DNA from 2 places in the Bacillus paramycoides genome. Region 1 is predicted to be linked to the other one. Evidence: riboswitches for the same ligand, from Rfam matches in the RefSeq annotation. Region 1 holds a riboswitch; the other holds the start of a gene.

The links. A riboswitch is a leader RNA that binds a small molecule or an ion and turns the genes downstream of it on or off. The one in region 1 is predicted to bind S-adenosylmethionine.
Region 2: another riboswitch for S-adenosylmethionine. It lies ahead of AAG068_RS26975 (bifunctional O-acetylhomoserine aminocarboxypropyltransferase/cysteine synthase); the one in region 1 lies ahead of AAG068_RS16415 (hypothetical protein).

What each region holds. Positions count from the first base shown of each region.
Region 1 is NZ_CP152427.1:3,193,091-3,201,274, forward strand. Features, by position in the region: gene AAG068_RS16395 (short-chain fatty acid transporter) at 1-232, shown strand, start outside; gene AAG068_RS16400 (group-specific protein) at 273-626, opposite strand; partial or broken gene AAG068_RS16405 (NAD(P)H-dependent oxidoreductase) at 637-804, opposite strand; gene AAG068_RS16410 (SWIM zinc finger family protein) at 828-1,217, opposite strand; gene AAG068_RS16415 (hypothetical protein) at 1,471-1,728, opposite strand; SAM riboswitch class I at 1,829-1,927, opposite strand; gene AAG068_RS16420 (hypothetical protein) at 2,050-2,241, shown strand; gene AAG068_RS16425 (YwiC-like family protein) at 2,274-2,996, opposite strand; gene AAG068_RS16430 (ECF transporter S component) at 3,181-3,882, opposite strand; gene AAG068_RS16435 (ABC transporter ATP-binding protein) at 3,855-5,516, opposite strand; gene AAG068_RS16440 (energy-coupling factor transporter transmembrane component T) at 5,489-6,367, opposite strand; gene AAG068_RS16445 (DUF4430 domain-containing protein) at 6,390-7,226, opposite strand; gene AAG068_RS16450 (DUF4430 domain-containing protein) at 7,284-8,184, opposite strand, start outside.
Region 2 is NZ_CP152427.1:5,183,616-5,191,799, forward strand. Features, by position in the region: gene metA (homoserine O-acetyltransferase MetA) at 1-357, opposite strand, end outside; gene AAG068_RS26975 (bifunctional O-acetylhomoserine aminocarboxypropyltransferase/cysteine synthase) at 341-1,639, opposite strand; SAM riboswitch class I at 1,733-1,837, opposite strand; gene AAG068_RS26980 (chloride channel protein) at 2,151-3,383, shown strand; gene AAG068_RS26985 (YjjG family noncanonical pyrimidine nucleotidase) at 3,424-4,119, opposite strand; gene AAG068_RS26990 (transcriptional regulator YeiL) at 4,226-4,897, shown strand; gene AAG068_RS26995 (FMN-dependent NADH-azoreductase) at 4,960-5,586, opposite strand; gene AAG068_RS27000 (response regulator transcription factor) at 5,778-6,425, opposite strand; gene AAG068_RS27005 (GAF domain-containing sensor histidine kinase) at 6,446-8,017, opposite strand; gene pdxK (pyridoxine/pyridoxal/pyridoxamine kinase) at 8,152-8,184, shown strand, end outside.

The DNA of each region.
Region 1 (8,184 bases):
GGCCGTGCAAGCACCAATTATGATTCCTGCTGGCGCTGAACTTGGTGTACCTGCAGCAAAAACAGCAATGGCAATTGCGTGGGGCGATGCTTGGACAAATTTAATTCAACCTTTCTGGGCATTACCCGCATTAGCGATAGCTGGTTTAGGTGCTCGTGACATTATGGGATTTTGCGTTGTTAACTTACTATATGCAGGATTTATCATTAGTCTATGTTTCTTATTTATTTAAACGAAAAGCTAGTTTTATACTAGCTTTCTTACATAATAAATTATTTATTTCCCATGCAATTTATCACATTCTCCCACTCTATCTCCGTAAGATGTAATGCCTCAAATGCAAAAAAATCTCCACATACTTGTTCAATTAAATGTGGATTTTTCTTAAGGAAATTCCATTGTAACGCTTTAGGGAGAAAATACGCTTCATACTCTTTACTTCCTCTTACTAACTCATCCACTTCTCTTTCACAAATTCCTCTTATTAAATAATCATTTCTTAATTGAATCTGTATTTGTTGAAACGTTTCACTACATTTCTTCAATTGGATTAAGCAATTAATATATGTACGAAAAAGTTTATTATCATAATTACAACAATTTATAATACGTTTCATTTCATTCATAACGTACGAGCCTTTTCTTCTCTTCATTAAATACAAGGACGGGATCAAATTGTTCTTTATATAAATTAAGTACCGTAACTGAATGATCTGTTTCTTGTAACCCTTTTTGCACATGCTTTAAAATCGCTGCGTTAAAACTTGAAGGACTAGGATGAGCGTATACAATTAATACATTCACTACAAAACAACTCCCTCTATAAGTTAAAGTTTCCCCTTCTTTAACATCTGCTCTACAATTTGCATGTTTTTCGAACTTTGTAATAAACGATTTAATACGGTAAGTAACTCTTCCTTTTCTAAATCTTTCAGTTTCTCTTTCACTGTACTCTCACCAGCACCTTGAATATCATAAACAACTGCCGCCATATGCTTACAATAGTTTTCATATGGACATTCGCAGCTACTTTCTGTAAAGTCTTCAAGATCAATAATCACTTCATAGTTTCCTGCATTTCCAGTAACGAAAGCAAATATTTTCTTGCCTTGTATTTCAACATCATCTACATGTCCTTCTTCATAATATTCATACCCTTGATCCATAATGTACTTAGGAATCCATTTTGTTATATCATGTAATAAGTAAGCGTACATAATAGCACCTCTTCCTTTAATTCCCTTTTGACTTCCACAACCCCTGCATGTTATTCTAATAACTGTCAAATAGCAAGCCTATATGACAAAACGACTGACACCTATTCGGCGAAGGTGTCTCTTTTCATTTGCAGCCGATATGAATTGCCTCTTTCAGGCATATTCAATCTTTGACACTACACACTCAACACCATTCCCTGTATCAGGCTGCTTAAGCAGTCTTTTACTCTACATACTTCAAAAAAAAGAGAGCTTAGCTCCCTTTTCTCGCCTTATAAAATACCCCTTTTTCAGTATAGAGATATTCATCAGCTAATGTGATTTTCCCATCCAGTTTCAGTTCATCTAATAGTCTTGATAAATAAAATTGATGTAACATCTTTTTCGTGAATTTTCCTTCATGATGCGAAACGATATGTTCTTGAATATCTAACAATGATATTGGCTTATCTTGCTCTATCATATATTCATAAACTGTACTACGCAGTTTTACGTATTTTTCGAGTGTCACAGTACTTCGCAACCCCTTTCTTCTTAATATAAATTTTCGTAATCGGTTTTTTTGCAATAAAAAAACCTCTCCGATAAGAAGAAGTTACGTATATATCTTCGTCTTATCTCCCAGAACAAATTTGTTCTGCTGGAATTAGCACCTGCATCGCGGTTGCTGGGTTTCATCGGGCCAGTCCCTCCACCTCTCTGGATAAGAAAATATTCACTTAATTCTTACTATACGTAATTTCATTTTAATTGTCAAACAAATATAACAAATTATATTTTGCTTCTTACTGTTCATACTATACATATATGAACATGCAAGGAGGATTATGAAATGCACGAAAATGCTCGCGGATATGTACAAGATTCTTTTCAATCATTACAAGAAGCAAAACATTGTTTAGAAGCAGCACTACAAACTGTTGAAAAAGACTTTAATCGCGCACGTATTGAACAATCTCTTTATGCGATCGAACAAGCTATTCAACGCTGTGATTACACCGTTCACATTTTAGAACAAGATTGAAAAAACTTCCCATCATAAGGTGGGAAGTTTTTTCAAATGGCATACTTCATAATTATTGCCGTTATGATTAAAAAATATACAGAATTAGCAATTTCTAAAACCCCTACTTTTATAATAGAAATCTTTTTACCGTACAACATAATTGCTCGAATGACACTCGGTATAAAAATAAGGGAGCACCAGGGATTAATAGCAAATACAATGATTGTTAATAGAATATGATAACCCCATGATATAAGGCGATACTTCGGATTATTTTTCTCGCGTATCATCGTTTTCACATAAAACGTACTTCCTAAAAAATATAAAAATGAAATAAGCGCAATAAATAATGCTGTTTTATCTATAAGTTTCATTGAAAAATAATAACTAACTAAACCACCAATACAGAAAACAATAATTGCACTGATGTCATTTAGTAATGCTCTTTCATTTTTTTGACGAGCGTAATACATATTTACTATAAATAATGGGATCATGAATACTACGAATAAAAGAATGCGCCATTCATATAATAGAGAAATCATCCCAAATATAAATGCGATGATAAAATATACAATTGCAGCATGTAAATACTTTTTTTTTCGTCTTTGCTTTATGTACGTAAGAAATGGATACGTAGCTAAATAGATAAAGAACCAAGCTAAAAACAACGGAACATGATACATAGTAGGTTTCCCAAGTATGACACTTAATAGAAATGGTATAACGAGCATAGCCCATGCACCGTGTTGCTTCGGAATAACTAACTTCATTAACTATACACCTCCTCTTCGAAAACATTTCTCACCTACTATTATACAAATAATCTTATATAATAACGGAAGTATATTGGATCAATTTTTTGACAATAAAAAATGCTCCTTACAATATGTAAGAAGCATGAAAGAGGCAAACGAATATGTAAGTCGCGACCCTACCTTATATGAGTATGCTTTTCTATGCCATGTTATGCTTATCTAATATGCCATATTTCTTTTTGAATCTCGTAAGAATCGTAATCCAAGACGTACTAAATAATAGTAAGAAAATAACATTTGAAATCGCATGGCTCAAATCGAAATAAAAACTTGCGATATAATACGAAATAACAGCTTCCCACGTTGCCTCACGTATAAACCCGAGAAGCCCCCATAAGTTCATAATCCAGCCAAATAAAAATCCAACAAACAATCCGTATAGAAGTCTTCCCCATAGCTTTTTCATTAAAAATGTATTACGTAATAATCCAGCTATAAAACCAATCATGCCCCAAGAAAACATTTGCCACGGCGTCCACGGACCTTGTCCTAAAAAAATGTTAGATACGATGGCCGCTGTTGCCCCGATCATAAAACCAGTTTCACTCCCAAACACAATCGCAGAAACGATAATGACAAAAGAAGTCGGCTGTACACTTGGTAAAAGAGAAAATGGTACGCGGCTAACTGCTGCAATTGCTGCTAACACAGCAACGAGAACAATTTCACGTGAAACAAACGCCTTTCTTTCAAAACGAATATAGAACGGTAACATAATAACAACTAATAAAAACAAACTACTTAACATGTAATAACCGTCCATGATAAGTGTCGTAAAGAGTAATGTGCCTATTATTACTGCAAAAATACATATTATGAATGCAACATATCGTTTGGACACGCTTCGTACACATCCTCCCACGTTAATGCATATGGCAACTCTTTTCGAATGAATCGATTAATAGATGTTGTATAAAAGAAGTTACCACTAAAAAATTCTTTCGGTGCATCATTCATAATAACTGCTCCGTCAAATAACATCATACATTGATCAACGTATTTCGCTGCAAACTCAATATCATGCGTTGCCATTACAATTGTTGTACCTTCTTTTTGCAACTTCCTAAATAGCTCTCCTACTCGTTCTTTCTTCCATGGATCTAATCCCTTTGTCGGTTCATCAAGTAATAATAAAGTCGGCTTTGATAATAACGTTGTACATAACGCGAGTAATTGTTGTTCTCCCCCGCTACAATCATGCGGGTGGCGTTCTTTAAGCGAATATAACCAAAATTGTTTTAGCACATCTTCTGCTATTTCTTTTCCTCGTTCTCCGTATAATTCACGTGCACGTTCATACACCTCATCCCACACTGTATCAAATGTAAAATGATAATATGGATGCTGCGATACATACCCAATACTTTTAAATCGTTCTTTCGAATCAATTTTATGTATCACTTTCCCATTCCACTTTACTTTCCCTCTTCTCGCTTTTTGCAATCCAGCTAAAAGCGTTAACAGTGTAGACTTACCTGTACCATTTTTCCCAACGAGAGCTGCCCATTTTCCTTTTTCAATCGATACAGTTAAATCTCGTAAAATAAGTGGACTATTTTTTTCATATTGGAACGAAATATGCTCTGCACTTAAAATAACTTCGTGCTTTTCACTTTGTGCTATTGGCTCATTCACATATGATATCTCTGAAAAATTATTCAGTTTCATTTGCGCTTCTCGCACTGTAAAGGGAATATCTTTTGCATTCCACTCTAAAAACAATCTTGGAATTTGCGGAATAAATGGACGGAATTTTTCTACTTCCCACATGTTCGCGATAACCGTTTTAGGATTTCCATCATACACGATTTGACCATTATTCATACAAATAACGCGCGTAGCAAGTGGGATCACTTCATCTAAACGATGTTCACTTAACACAATCGTAATGCCAAGTTCTTCGTTAATACGTTTTAACAATCCTAAAAACTCTTTCGCAGCAATGGGATCTAACTGCGCCGTCGGTTCATCTAATAATAATAATTTCGGCTGCATAACTAATACCGCAGCTAAATTGACAAGCTGCTTTTGCCCGCCAGATAACGTATGAACAGATTGGTGCAATAAATCTTGAAATCCTAAGAAGCTAATAAGCTCTGCTATTCGTTTTTGAATAATATGTGATGGTAATCCGATATTTTCTAAAGAAAATGCTAATTCTTGAATGACCGTATCCATTACGAGCTGATTTTCTGGATTTTGAAATACCATGCCAATTTCTTGTGCAGATAATAAATCAGGTACTTCCTCTAATAAAACATCATCATAAAAAATTTCTCCTGAGCGTGTACCAATTGGAAGTAATTCCTTTTTAAAATGTTTTAATAAAGTCGTCTTCCCGGATCCTGATCCGCCGGCAAGTGTAATAAACTCTCCTTTTTGAATAGAAAGAGAAATATGCTGTAACGCATATTCGTTTTCATCAGCATATACAAATGATAAATTGTTTATTTCTGCATGCGCCACCATATCCATTCCCTTCCTTCCATTATAATTGGTAGACTAATAAACATCATAAATACACCAAACATCACTCCATCGTATTGCTGAAATAGAATAGATTCGACTTTCGGATATATGATTAACTTTCCTCCGCCATACGTACTACATATAATAGCAATTATAAATAGAATCGTTAAATAACTGAGTGTGTACCAGTCGCGTCTTTCCATTCTATACCGAATATATGTCGTACGCTTCGTTACACCAAACCCACGCGCTTGCATAGAATCAGCTGTTTGCAATGCATCTTCTAACGAACAAATTAATAATACTTGCAGCAACTGCATACCATTTTTCACCCGTTCCACTATGGAACCTGCATCTACTTGTACACCTTTTGTCTTTTGGACGAGTGTTATTTTCTGTAATCGCCTCATAAATAAAGGAACAAACCTCACTGTAATCATCGTTAACAATGCTACTTTCGGTGAAATTCTAGAAAACAAATATAAAAATTTATGACTTGAAATAATATCATTATACGAAGCAAACGTAAACATAATCGCAACTAGTAATAATCCCATTACTACTCCAAACATAATCGCCTCAAGCTTAATGCGGCTATCACCTAACCAAAATAACGTAGTTCGACCTCTATGTGTTAATAACGAATTAAATAAAATGACCATAAAAAAGAAAACAATTGTGCTCGGTAACATCTTTCTTATCTTTTCGCTATTCCCTTGCATCACATTAATTATAACGATTAATAGTATTGCCCCAATTAAAAAAAGAGGATGAAGACACATCATACATAGTATCATCACCCCGATATAATAGAAAAAATTCACAAAAGGATGTAAAGAAGCAAAACTTATTTTCATAGTCCTTTACCGAATGCCTTTCTTATTTTAATACATACACCCACTCAATTGTATCTCCTGGTTTAACTGTTACTACACCTGCACTATGGTTTGGAAACGCACCGTTCACACGATATTTCCATCCACTAGTATCTGTAATATCTTTTTCATATAAATCATTAATACCTTTTACATAAATATCACCTTTAGAGCCCATTGCATCCACATCTAAACCTGTACGTTGCAATACTTTATAAACAGTATCGCCTTCTTGTACATCCATTTTTCTCGCACCTAATAAGTACCCTTTATCACCTTTTACTGAGATCGTGACTTGTTTTGGTTTTGGTATTACTGGATCTGGCACTGGCGGTACTGGATCTGGTACCGGTGTGGGTGGCGTTGGTACAGTTACTTGTTTCTCTTTATTCGGATCAACCTTCTGCTCCTGCTTCGGTGTTTCTTTCGGCTGATTCACAACCTTAGCTTCTTCTTTTACTTCTGGTGCTTTCGGTTGTTGCTGCTGTTGTTTCTCTTCTTGTGCTTTTTGTTGTTCTGGTTGCTTAGTAGCGACAGGCTGTTCCTGAGGTTTTTCTTCTTTCTTTACTTCCGGTTGTGCCTGTGGCTTTTCTTCTTTCGGCTTCTCTTCTACTTTTTGTTCTTGTTTCTCTTTCTGTTCGTCTTGCTTATTTTTCTCTTGTTCAGCTTGTTTTTCCTCCGGCTTTTCTTCCGGTGTCGCTTCATCTTTTTTCTCTTCTTGTTTTGCTACCTCTTCTTGCTTTGGTTCTACTTTCTTCTCAGGCTTTACAGCTGCCTCTTCACATCCGGCAAGTAGCCCAAGTGAAAGCATTAAAGAAATAAACCACTTCATCTTACTCATGTTGTCTCTCACCTTTCATATTAAAAATTAGGAGCAAATAATTGCTCCTAATTTTTGTTAAGCTGCTTTACGTCTCCATAATACATATGCAGAAGCGATACATAATACACCCATACCTACTTCTGTAGCTGCACTATGAGAAGATGCTCCTGTTTTCGGTAGTGTGCTACCGTTTCCGGATTTTTTGCTTTTAACCGGTTCGTTATCGACAACAACTTTTAAATTGTCATCTTTCGTTTCTTGTTTTTGTTCTTCTGGTTGTTCAGTAACTTCTTTTTCTACTACAACATTTTCTGAATCTACATTTGATTTCTGATCGACTTCAGGAACAGATACATTTGACCAATCATAAATCGATTTTCCAATGTCTTTAAACTGAAGTAAAGCTAAGAATGCTTGCTCTGTAGCCATTCCGCTACCGTTTTGATCACTTGGTAACCATTTAAATTCACCATTTGGAAGTTGGTATGACAGTAGATTTTGCACTGCCTTATGTAGTCGATTTTGATCTGCATCTTTCACAAGTGATAATCCAATAATTGCTTGCGCAACACTATTAGAGTTTTCTTGTCCATCAGCAGAAAAACCACCATTTTCTAGTTGTTCTTTATATAAATAGGCAACAGCTTTTTCTACAGCTGGCTTCACATCTGGTCGATCTTGATAAGGAGCTAATGCTGATAAAACCATACCTGTTACATCAACGCTACTAGCACTGTCTTTACTGCTTGCGCTATCGTAAGTCCAGCCGCCATCTGTATGTTGTGCGTTTAGAAGTGCATCTACTAAAGCAACTCGATTCCATTTTGAATTCACTGGCACTTCATATTTCTTCGTATCAAATGCAAGTAAAGCAAATGTATAACCTGTAACAGAATTCACTTTATCTGATTCGTACAATTTTTGAACTAAATTATGTTCGCCAACCTTTGTAGGGTCTGCTTGCATTGCATTCATC
Region 2 (8,184 bases), 2.0 Mb from region 1:
ATCTACCTCTTCAAAAGAAAGGGTTTCAACTGGTGCTCCTGTAATAATCAGTCCATCAAATTTCTCATTCTCAATATCACGGAATGTCTTATAAAAACTCGTTAAATGTTCCTGTGCTACATTACGGGATAAATGTGATTCCATATGAAGTAAATGAACATCTAATTGCAACGGTGTATTGCCAATTAAACGAAGTAATTGCGCTTCTGTTTCTTGCTTTGTAGGCATTAAATTTAATATAGCAATTTTCAAGGCCCGTATATCTTGTGTCTCTGCTCGCTCCTTCGTCATTACAAAAATATTTTCCTCCTGCAACACTTTGCGAGCCGGTAAATCTTTATCAATTATGATCGGCATGTTGTTTGCCTCCGACTAACGCTGCTTCTAAATCGGCAATAATATCCGAAACATCTTCTATACCAACCGATAAACGAATTAAATCTGATGTAACGCCAGCTAAACGTTGATCTTCAGCACTTAATTGTCTATGCGTTGTACTAGCGGGATGTATAACGCAAGTTCGCGCATCAGCTACATGCGTTACGAGAGTTGCTAGTTTTACATTTGCGATAAATTCTTTCGCTGCTTCTAATCCTCCCTTAATGCCGAATGTTAAAACCCCACTAGCACCTTTCTTCAAATACTTTTGTGCTAACGAATAATTTTCATTACTATCTAACCCTGGATAATTCACCCATTCAATACGATCATGGTTAGCAAGCCACTTAGCAACTGCAAGAGCATTTTCACTATGACGCTCCATTCGTAAATGCAGTGTTTCTAAACCGATATTGCTAATATAGGCATTGAATGGGCTCATACAGTTTCCGTAGTCTCTTAATAATTGAACACGTGCCTTCACAATATAAGCTGCTGCACCAAAATTTTGAACGTAACTTACGCCGTGATAACTTGGATCCGGTTCAACTAGTTCAGGATATTTCCCATTTTTCCAATCGAAGTTCCCTCCGTCAATGACAATGCCGCCTAACGAACTCGCATGACCATCAATATATTTCGTCGTAGAATGAACGATAATATTTGCTCCATGTTCAAATGCTTGGCATAAATAAGGAGTTGCTAATGTATTATCCACGATAAAAGGCACTTCCAACTCTTTCGCTGCATCTGAAAGTTCTTTGAAATTTAAAACGTTCATCGCTGGATTTCCTAGCGATTCTGCATAAACGAGTTTCGTCTTATCATTAGCAAGGGCCACAATTTCATCAGCAGTTAAATTCGGATTAAAGAATGTAACATCAATACCAAGCTTACGCAAACTCACTCCAAATAAATTAAATGTCCCGCCATAAACTGTGGAAGAACAAAGCAAGTGGTCTCCGCTACTACAAATATTTAAAACAGCAAGCATAATAGCAGCCTGCCCAGAAGCCGTTGCAACAGCTCCTACACCACCCTCTAAATCCGCTAGCTTTTGCTCAAATGCAGCTAAAGTAGGGTTTCCAATACGCGTATATATATACCCTTCCGCCTCTAAGTTAAATAAGGCTGCTAAATCATCCGAAGTATCGTATTTATACGTTGTACTTTGATAAAGCGGTAAAACACGCGGTTCACCATTCTTTGGCGTATAGCCACCTTGCACACAAATTGTCCCTTTTCCCCATGATTCTCCCATCTCTCATTCTCCTTTCTTTTTATACAAAATAAAAAACTGCTCCTTTCCTGAAAACAAGAAAGGAGCAGTTTGAAAACACGCTCTAAAGGCTCTTTCTTATCTTTCAGGATTATTACCTGCAGGATTTGGCACAATTCCGTTATACGGCTGTTGCCAAGGTTTCATCGGGCCTGTCCCTCCACCTTTTCTTGATAAGACTATGCAATTACCGTTGATTTTATAGCAATAATTTCCTAATGTCAATCAGTTTGTCTGAATGTTCTAAATTAATTACGAAGAATTTAACATGCATAACAAAAGAAATATATTCCATATCTATGTGAAAAAGACCTTTCAAAACCCCTGATTACTATATAGAATTAAATAAGTAGTTTAACGTATACATTTCAAATTCTCACGAGACCTCAATATATTGAATAAGTCACCCTCTCAAAAAAATACTATACATATTCATTTAAAAGTAGCATATTTAATCCTTTTAACATTACAACTTACATAACGGAGGTATAACATGACAAACACAAAGGACATGCACTATATACTCGTCCTATACGGCACTCTTTTAGGCTCTATAGTAGGAGCAACAGTCTGGTTATTTTTAGTTACAATAAATATCGGCATTCACTTTATTTGGGAGTACTTACCTACTATTTTCGCTTCTCCCCCTTACTACACTATTTGCGTCACAACTATCGGTGGTATTCTCGTTGGTTTAACTCAAAAGTATTTCGGCACATATCCACGTCTTATGCCAGAAGTGATGGGTGAATACAAAGAAACAGGTAGAATTGAATACCGCTTTGTACATAAAGCTACTTTAACTGCGATTATCGTTTTAATCTTTGGAGCTAGCTTAGGTCCTGAAGCAGCACTTGTTGGCATTATTGGTGGACTTTGTACATGGGTAGGGGATCGTTTTACATTCGCCTTAAAGGGAATGAATGAACTAACAGAGGTTGGAATTGGTGCTACTTTAAGTGTAATTTTTAATGCGCCGCTATTCGGTTATTTAGCTCCAAATGAAAATGAGGGTGACCAAATTAATGAATTTTCTAAAGGACAAAAAGCAATTGTATATTTAGCTACTACTTTCGCTGGTTTTTCCATTTATTTATTACTTAGTAAATTCGATAATCGCGGATCCTTTATCGTTGATTTCGGAGAAGGTTCTCTTTCTCTTAACGAATGGATTGCCTTTCTACCACTTGCTAGTATCGGTGCTATAGTTGGATTCTTTTATTTCAAATTAGAATTCACATTAGAGAAATTAATCCATCCCTTAAAAGAATATAAACTAGCACTTGGAATTATTGGTGGTATTTTATTAGGAATTACAGGAACGTTTCTCCCGTACACGTTATTTTCAGGAGAACATCAATTAAAAGATTTAGTCGTGGAATGGAGCCATTTATCCTTCTGGGTACTACTTCTTTCAGGTGTTTTAAAATTATGTATTACTGCCGTTTGTTTAAATACAGGTTGGCGCGGCGGGCATATTTTCCCCATTATATTTGCTGGATCTAGTATTGGATATGCGATAGCGTCCATTATCCCGATAGATCCAATCGCTTCGGTAGCCATCGTCACGACAGCAATTTCAAGCTATGCATTAAGAAAACCAATTGCTATAACCTTACTACTACTCATGTTTTTCCCGCTCAATTTACTATTACCAATGCTTGGAGCGGCAGCGATTGGTAATACATTTCCACTTCCTAAAAACAGCGAAGCTACAAACGCATAAAAATAGGCAGTAGGGACAAAAGTTCCACTGCCTATTTTTATTACACATGCTGCTTCAACAGTGCATATAATTCTTCAAAATTTTGCACTTCATATGTTGGCATAATCTCGCTATGATTTGATTTCTTTTCTGGATTAAACCAACAAGTATCAATTCCCGCTACATATCCACCTTTAATATCAGCGCTTAACGAATCCCCAATAATGAGCCCTTCTTCAGGAGAAAAATTAGGAATTCGCTCAAAAACATAATCAAAATACTCCTTCATTGGCTTTTGATAACCTGTATCTTCAGAAACAAAAATATCTTTAAACATTGAATGTAATCCTGCATTACGCAAACGTTTATCTTGCGTTTTAGAAACACCGTTTGTCACTATATATAAATCATACTCTCCTTGAATTTGATTTATAAATTCAAATGCACCTTGTATGAGGTGATTCCCTTCCTCTAAGTAGTTGCGATAATTATATTCGAATAATATCCCATCTACTTCTTCCCCGTATTCTTTAAACAAAATCGAAAATCGTGTATTTACGACTTCATCACGATTTATTTCACCTTCTTCAAAAGCGGTCCAAAGACTTTTATTAATTTTTTTATATTGCGCTTCAATCTCGCTAGTTAGAGACATCCCTTTCTCTTCAAAAAGCATACGTAACGCCGTTTTTTCCGCCTTTTGAAAATCTAACAATGTATCATCTACATCAAATAATAGTGTTTTGTATTTTTTCATAAACCCCTCACACTCTCTTTTCTACAAAAACAAATTTAAGTAAATCGTATCATTCTTTCTTGTAAAAATAATAGGAGATATCTCATACTAAGTATGAGGTGAAAATATGAAAGTCAGCAAAAATAGCGAAGAAATCTCTCATTACATACAAACTTACAACTTCCATACTCTCTTTTCTTTTGACATCTTACCGTATGCTGAACTACATTCCTTTCAGGAGAGAGAAAAGATATGTAATGAAGGGGTTCATGTTCCTTATCTTTATTACTTAATTTCCGGGAAAGCAAAAATATATATGAGTCACAAAAACGGAAAGATCTCCTTAATTAACTTTATTCAAGCACCTTCGTTCATTGGGGAATTAGGATTAATTGGCGTGGAATCCGTCACGAAAACGGTGGAAGTAATCGAAGATTGTATATGCTTAGCGCTTCCTCTTAAAGATTGTCAGCATCTTTTGTTACAAGATGCTACCTTTCTACAGAAACTATGCAAATTTATCGGTAAAAAAACAATTACCCGAACAGAAAGTTATGCTAAAAATAATAGTTATCCATTCGAAAGCCGTTTAGCGGCATTTATTCTATTAACAGAACAAAATAACAGTTATACAGAAAAACATACCGAGGTCTCGGAATATTTAAATGTCAGCTACCGCCATCTTTTATATGTATTAAACCAATTTTGCCAACAACACTATTTAAAAAAAGACGGAAGAACCTATTACATACAAGATCGAATGCAATTGGAAAAACTGGCTGACGAACTTAAAATATAAAAAAGTAGCATTAACGCAGATCTGTTAATGCTACTTTTTTCGAGTGACGATTCTATTTTCAATTAAAATTTGCTTGCTACTTTAGCTGCTTCTTCAAGACCAGCTGCAATGATTTCTTCTGCTTTATCTGGGAATTGATTATGTCCTTCAATAACTACTGTTTCCATGTTTGTTGCGCCGAAGAAGCCCATCATGCTTGCTACATATTTAACAGCCATTTCTACTTCAGCTGCCGGGCCTTCAGAATATACGCCGCCGCGTGCGTTTAATAATGCAATCTTCTTATCTCCAATTAGACCAACTGGGCCTTCTGGCGTATATTTAAACGTTTTACCAGCTCGGTTTAAATAATCAATATATGTGTGTAGCACTGCTGGAATTGTTAAGTTCCATAACGGGAAACCGAAAACGACTTTATCAGCTTCTAGAAATTGATTTAAATACTTATCAGCAACTGCTACTGCTTTTGCTTCCTCTTCCGTTAAGTCAAATCCTTTACCTGCTTTGAATGTACCGTTAATCATATCGGCGCCTACATATGGTAGTTCTTCTTTATATAAATCTAGCTCTACTACTGTATCGTTTGGATGTGCTTCTTTATAGTTTGCTAAAAATGCCTCGTATAATTTCACACTAACTGCTTGTTCCGCTGGGCGGTTGTTTGCTTTTACAAATAAAACTGTTGCCATTATTTCTTCCTCCTACTACTCACTCGTATGTTGTTATATGCTTTCAAAAAAGGTATCCCTTGTAATTGTTGTTTTGTTGCTTACAAACATATTTTATCTTTATACCAAGATAATTTCGTCCTCACATAGACGTATTTTTCCATAAAAAAAGTCCACCTTCTAAAGGCGAACTAGGTCTTACGACTTTTGTCTTATACGACTCCATTTTTCACTGCATATAACGCCGCTTGCGTACGATCAGATAAATTCAACTTACTCAAAATACTACTGACGTGAGCTTTTACCGTTTTTTCTGTAATAACTAAAACAGAAGCGATTTCTTTATTACTCATCCCCTTCGCTAATAGTTGCAACACTTCATTTTCTCTTGCTGTTAGCACATCTACTTGAATAGAAGGTTCTTCTTCTTTTTCTACCACAGGTAATGTTTGAGAGAGAAGGGCATTTGCTATATCGGGATGTAATTGAATATTACCTTTATATGCGCTTCGAATCGCTTCAACAAGCTGATCTGGTTCTACATCTTTTAAAATATAGCCACTTGCTCCCGCCCTTAATGCTGGTAAAACATGCGCCTGATCAGAAAAGCTAGTTAATACAATTACTTTCACATTTGGATATTCTTTTTTAATACACGCTGTCGCCTCAACACCATCCATTTCGGGCATGTATAAATCCATTAGTACAACATCAGGATTTGTCTCCCCTACTTTCACTAATGCCTCTTTCCCATTACTTGCTTCTCCAACTAACTCTAAATCTTCCTGCGTACTTAAAAAAAATGCCAATCCTTTTAAAACAACTGTATGATCATCGACTAACAATACTTTTATTTTCACGAACTTCCCTCATTTTCACATCATAATGGTACGCTTATTTTTACACTGGTCCTTTTCTTACCACTTACAATTTTAATTGTTCCACCGACTAATTCTACTCTTTCTCGCATCGTAGTCATGCCAAGTGATTTCTTCTCTTTTATATCCTTTTCTACAAAGCCGTTTCCTTGATCGACTATTTCCAATGATACATTCTTCTCCGTCACTTTGAAATAAATCGTCGCTTCTCTAACATTCGCATGTTTGCTTACGTTATTTAAAGCTTCTTGTCCAATTCTCCATAGCGCTTCCTCTACTACGCGTGGCAAATCACGGACACCTGTAACTTGTTCCCTAATTTTCAGCCCCAAGTTTTCACCGTACTGCTTTAAAGCTGGTAGTAATCCTTTCTCTAAACCAGCTGGACGTAATTGCCAAATTAACGTCCTCATTTCCTTTAAAGCTCCTTGCGCTAATTCACGCATCTCATGTAAAGATTGGTCTACCTTTTCATTTTGACCTTTTAAAACTGCCTCAGCACCTTTTGTCATAAAGGTTAATGAAAATAATTTTTGTGAAACAGAATCATGTAAATCCCTTGCTAATCGGTTTCTTTCTTCCATTCGTACAAGTTCACGTCGTTGCTCATTTAATCTTATATTTTCTATCACAAAAGAAATATGATTTGTTATTGCTTGAAGTACATCTATCGTATTCACATCAAATTCACCATTATTTGAACTAACACATAAAACACCAAATATATGACTTTGAATCTGTATTGGTGTAGCAATAACCGTTCTATTAGAGGCTACCTTATGATGGGTTTGATGATTTAATAAAATAGGTTCACTTTTTTCTAACGCTTCTTTCGCTGCTTCTTTTATATCTTCTTGTAATTCTTCCAGGCAATAAGATGCCCGCAAGGATAATTCTTTTTCTTCCCTAATAAAGAATGCGATTTGATTCCACTGAAACACTTCACCTAATTGATTTACAACTTTTTCAGGCAATATATTAATTTGATGAATCGTTCTTAAAACTTGAATGAACCGTTCTAATTTCACATAATAATGCGCTCTTCGCTTCTCATTTTCATATAACTTTGCTCGTTTTAAAGCCGTTCCAATTTGAAAAGCAACTGATTGGAGCAACACTAGCTCTTCTTCTGAAAAATGTGTTTTACCTGGGCTCGCCACATTTAACAAACCAAATTTTTCTCCTCCAGCCTTTAAAGGAACGGTTGCATGATGAAGAATCCCTTCCGTATCTCCCCAATTATATTCAATTGCGTTATTAATTCTTTTACATTCAATAATATTAACAGCCCGCTCTAATTTTCCATCCACAAAGCCTCGTAAACACCAACATTCCCCTTCACACATCGGGCGTTTGTTTTCATATGTAAGTGCCTCTGGTAACTGGTAATCAATTAATTTCGTATATCTCCCATTTTCATCCGCCAGAAAAATCCATCCTGTCGTTAAACCTGTTACACTAAGTAATTTTTCTAGTACTGCTTGCAATACATGATATGTATCATTTGATGTATTTAGTGTTTCTGCAATTTCTTTTAATATAACTAATTCATTTGTACGATTCTCTTGAAACATAATTCGTCTCCTACATACAAGATTTTACATAGCCTCTAACATAAATCATCTACTTTTCACTTTGTACTTATTCGTAACATTGATATAATGGTGAAAACATAGTTTTCATTATATCACCTGAGGGGGCTTTCATAATGACATTAAATAAAGCACTTACTATCGCTGGT